One region of the Paraliobacillus sediminis genome, then DNA from elsewhere that is predicted to be linked to it. Evidence: riboswitches for the same ligand, from Rfam matches in the RefSeq annotation. Region 1 holds a riboswitch; the other holds the start of a gene.
The links. A riboswitch is a leader RNA that binds a small molecule or an ion and turns the genes downstream of it on or off. The one in region 1 is predicted to bind S-adenosylmethionine.
Positions count from the first base shown of each region.

Region 2: linked by a shared signal. The riboswitch ahead of D2K60_RS01270 (PLP-dependent aspartate aminotransferase family protein) and the one ahead of cobA (uroporphyrinogen-III C-methyltransferase) in region 1 are both predicted to bind S-adenosylmethionine.

Region 1 is NZ_QJSI01000001.1:940,673-942,880, reverse strand. Features, by position in the region: gene D2K60_RS04045 (hypothetical protein) at 1-10, shown strand, start outside; gene D2K60_RS20550 (hypothetical protein) at 558-698, shown strand; SAM riboswitch class I at 1,076-1,185, shown strand; gene cobA (uroporphyrinogen-III C-methyltransferase) at 1,280-2,023, shown strand; gene D2K60_RS04035 (uroporphyrinogen-III synthase) at 2,099-2,208, shown strand, end outside.
Region 2 is NZ_QJSI01000001.1:286,697-288,904, forward strand. Features, by position in the region: gene D2K60_RS01270 (PLP-dependent aspartate aminotransferase family protein) at 1-1,270, opposite strand, end outside; SAM riboswitch class I at 1,346-1,450, opposite strand; SAM riboswitch class I at 1,521-1,621, opposite strand; gene D2K60_RS01275 (NAD(P)H-dependent oxidoreductase) at 1,877-2,208, shown strand, end outside.

The sequences.
Region 1 (2,208 bases):
TATCAAATAAGACCTTAAAGAGAGGTCTTTTTTTCTTAATGATTTACGCAATTTTCACTTATAATAATAATCTCTAAACGTTGGTTGTTATAAGTTTGGAGTGTTTTCATTATAAAGCTTGAAACTATTTAAAAAAGTTGTTTATAACTGAATTACCATAGAATATGTCGTAAATAAGAATTTCCAGACCCGCTCCTCAAATGAAATTGATTCCCTTTCCGCAGGCACGGCTTCAGCTAACTCGGATAAGCAAATGTTTTCGGTGGGTCGAGTAATCGCAGGCCCAAAGACCGCTTTCCGAGTGGATCTTCAGCCCGTGCTGTTCCTGCAGGACAAGGAAGGCTACGACAGCAATGCATCGCACGAAGAAAATTGTTTTTTATTTTCGAGGATGTCGTCAATTTCATTTGATACGCTAGATTAGTCTATAAATATTTAGCGGGTGCTCTATTACATAATGAATTAAAAAACATCAACAACTTTATTAGTAACTTTCTGTTGTTAATGTTTTTTAATATTTAGAAATAGTTGCTTTAATCAGCGGAGGAAGTAAATGGGTGAGACTCCTGTGGGGAACAGCACAAGTCGAAGATCCACTTGGTGAAGTGTTTTTCTTTACCAATGAAAGCTTTAGACTGTGCCCACGGAAAGCGAATCCATTTACTGACGTAGCGGGTAAGAGCCTCTCTTACGACTGAGTTTCTCTCGAGTGCGTCAGATCACACGTACTGATGATTACTAAAGAAGCGTGAAGTCAACTTCTATTTTGGATTGTTAGACTTTCTTGTTATACCAAAACTTAAGTGCCTGTTTTACAGTACGAAAGTTGAGGTAGTAATTTATGAAACTTTCACAGCATTAAACAGGCACTTAAGTCTAGCGATAACTAGGATGTCTCACAAATAAAAGTTAAAGTTGACTTCGTTCCCATCACTACGTCTCATCTTATGAATTTGATAGAAAATGTGACGTAGTGAAACTTATAATTAACTATTCCTATTAAAAAAGTCGGGATTTAATTGACTTTATTTGATTTTTAATGCTATTCTTATAGATATAACTTAATAATTAACGATTCTTATCCAGAGAGGTGTAGGGACTGGCCCGATGAAGCCTCGGCAACAGGCTATTATTTTTTAGAACTGTGCCAACTCCACAAGTATTCCTATACTTGATAGATAAGTAGTAAGATGCATGTATTTCTTCTTTCTATTTAACTAGGGAGGAGAATTTTTTATATTATGATTATTATTGAAAAGCAAAAGTTGGGGGTTATGAAATGGGTAAAGTCTATTTAGTTGGCGCTGGTCCTGGAGATCCGGAACTATTAACAATTAAAGGATTAAAAGCAATTAAACAAGCAGATGTAATTTTGTATGATCGCCTAGTAAATGAGGAATTACTCAACTATGCTTCAAAAGATACCGAGTTAATTTATTGTGGAAAATTGCCTGGAAATCACACCTTACACCAAGATAAGATTAACAATTTACTTTGTGAACATGCAAAAGGAGACAAAATCGTCACACGTTTAAAAGGTGGGGATCCCTTTATTTTTGGCAGGGGTGGTGAAGAAGCACAGCTCCTAAAAGAATCTGGAATTCCATTTGAAATAGTCCCTGGTATTACAGCTGGTATTGCCGCACCTGCTTATGCTGGCATACCATTGACACACCGAACCCTAAGCTCTTCTATCACCATTATTACTGGCTTTAATCCGCAAAAGGATTCGAATGAATATTGGAGAAACTTAGTCGGTAGTGTAGAAACACTTTGTATCTATATGGGAGTGAAACATTTCCCAGAGATTTCTAAAAGATTAACTGAGAATGGTATGGACATTAACACCGAAGTTGCGCTTATTCATTGGGGCACACTTCCCAAGCAAAAAACAATCACTGGTACATTAGCAACAATCAACGAAAAACTACATGAAATTGATAACCCCTCTATGATTGTAATCGGAAAAGTTGTACGATTAAGAGAGAAATTGGAATGGTTTGAAGAAATTGCACCGTCCTAAACTTTTGCATCATCTTATTCAATAAGGTGATGCAAACTAATTAAGTCATGTTTGATACAGAAAGGGAGTAAACAGATGATGGAATTAGAAGGAAAGAAAATTGGTGTTACTGCAGATAGAAAGGCCGATGAAATCAGTACAATTATTAGAAAAAAAGGGGGAACTCCAGTTATTCGTTCTATTCA
Region 2 (2,208 bases), 650 kb from region 1:
GATTTAAATCGTGAATAATATCATCAAGCGATTCAAGACCTACAGACAGTCTTACCAATTCTTCTTTAACGCCTGTTTCAATTAACTTCTCTTTTGATAATTGTTGATGTGTTGTCGAAGCTGGGTGAATGATTAATGATTTAGCATCTCCAACATTGGCTACATGTGACCAAAGCGAGACATTATCAATTAACTTTCTTCCTGCATCTCGACCACCTTTAATACCAAATACAATAATTGAACCGAAACCATTGTTTAGAATTTCCTTTGCTAATGCGTGTGAACTGTGATTTTCAAGCCCGGGATAATCAACCCAGTCAACTGCCGGATGTTTCGCTAAATACGTTGCTAAATTAATTGCATTTTCATTATGACGCTGGACACGTAAATGTAAGGTTTCTAATCCTTGGATAAGTTGAAAAGCATTATATGGGCTCAATGATGCACCAAAATCACGTAACAATTGAACGCGAACTTTTGTACTAAATGCTAACGTTCCAAAATCTGTTGCATAGCGAATGCCGTTATAGCTTGGATCAGGCTCTGTGAAAGTTGGGAATTTTTCTGAGTTCCAGTTAAATCGACCACCATCAATGATAATGCCGCCGATTGTAGTACCATGTCCGCCAATCCATTTTGTAGCGGAATGTACGACAATATCAGCACCAAGCAAAATAGGTTTACACACATAAGGAGTGGCAAAAGTATTATCAATAATCAAAGGTACGCCAGCCTGATGAGAAATTTCGGCAACTTTCTCAACATCTAAAACTTGTAAGTTTGGGTTTCCAATAATTTCACCAAAAACTGCTTTTGTTTTATCTGTAATTGCTTCTTTAAAATTATTTGGATTACTTGGATCAACAAACTTCACATTGATACCATACCGAGGTAATGTAATCGCAAAAAGATTGTATGTCCCTCCGTATAAGTTAATCGCTGCTACGATTTCATCTCCCGCACTGGCTACATTTAAAATAGACAACGTAATCGCAGACATACCTGATGACGTTGCAACTGCTGCAACACCGTCTTCTAATAGAGCTAATCGTTTTTCGAATACTTCAACAGTTGGGTTACCAATTCTAGAATAAATGTTACCTGGTTCATCTAGCGAAAATAATCGCTCGGCATGTTCGGAGTCGTGAAATACATAAGACGTAGTTTGATAGATTGGTACTGCACGTGAACCTGTTGTTGGATCAGGAGCTTGCCCACCGTGTAACGCTAAAGTCTCGATGTCATACGTTGTGTTTTTTTCTTTTGTCATTGTAAAAACCTCCTGTAATGGTGTATAAAAAAAGCCTTCTTCTTTAAGAAGAGGGCGGAATTACATTGCATGCTCTTCTTATCTATCAGAATAAATCTGCTGGAATTAGCACCTTTTAAGAAATAACTTAATGGTTGCTGGGTATCATCGGGCCAGTCCCTCTACCACTCTGGATAAGAGTTATATAGTTTTATTTAAAAATAACACCCACTTTCAACTGACGATGAAAGTGGGTGTTAAACCGCGAATTACTTCATCATCCAAAGCATATGCTTTGCTGGTAGGGGCACCTTGCTGTGCAGGTTGCCGTGGAGTCGTTAAGCCAGATCTTTCGTCCACTCTGTATAAATGATTAATGTTAAATAGAAGTATACCATACATATCTGATGTGTCTAGTAGGTTTTGTGATTTTTTTGAATATTCTCTATAAAAAGTTAGTATCTGTTTATGTACATACTAAGTATTATCAGCTATACGCCAAACATAAAATAGCCAACGATTAGCATGTATTAATGATGAGAAAGTTGAGAAAGAAGGGTACTAAATTACAAAGTTGGAACATATACTAACTAAAAGTTCGCATAAATGTTAGGGGATGAGAATGTAGTGAAACATATATTAATCATCAACGGTCATCAGAAGTATCCACATAGTAAAGGTGATCTAAATCATACTGTCTTTCAAGCAATAACTAAAAAATTAGAAACGGTATATCAAATAGATACAACAATTGTCGATCAGGGCTATGAAGTAACAGAGGAACAGAGAAAGTTCATATGGGCAGATATTATTATTTTCCAAACACCAATTTATTGGTTTAGTGTACCAGGCAAATTCAAAACATATTTCGAACAGATCTATAAGCGAGATCTCTTTTTTACTGGCGGAAAAGGTTATGGCCGTGGAGGATTGTTGACGGATAAACAATATATGTTCTC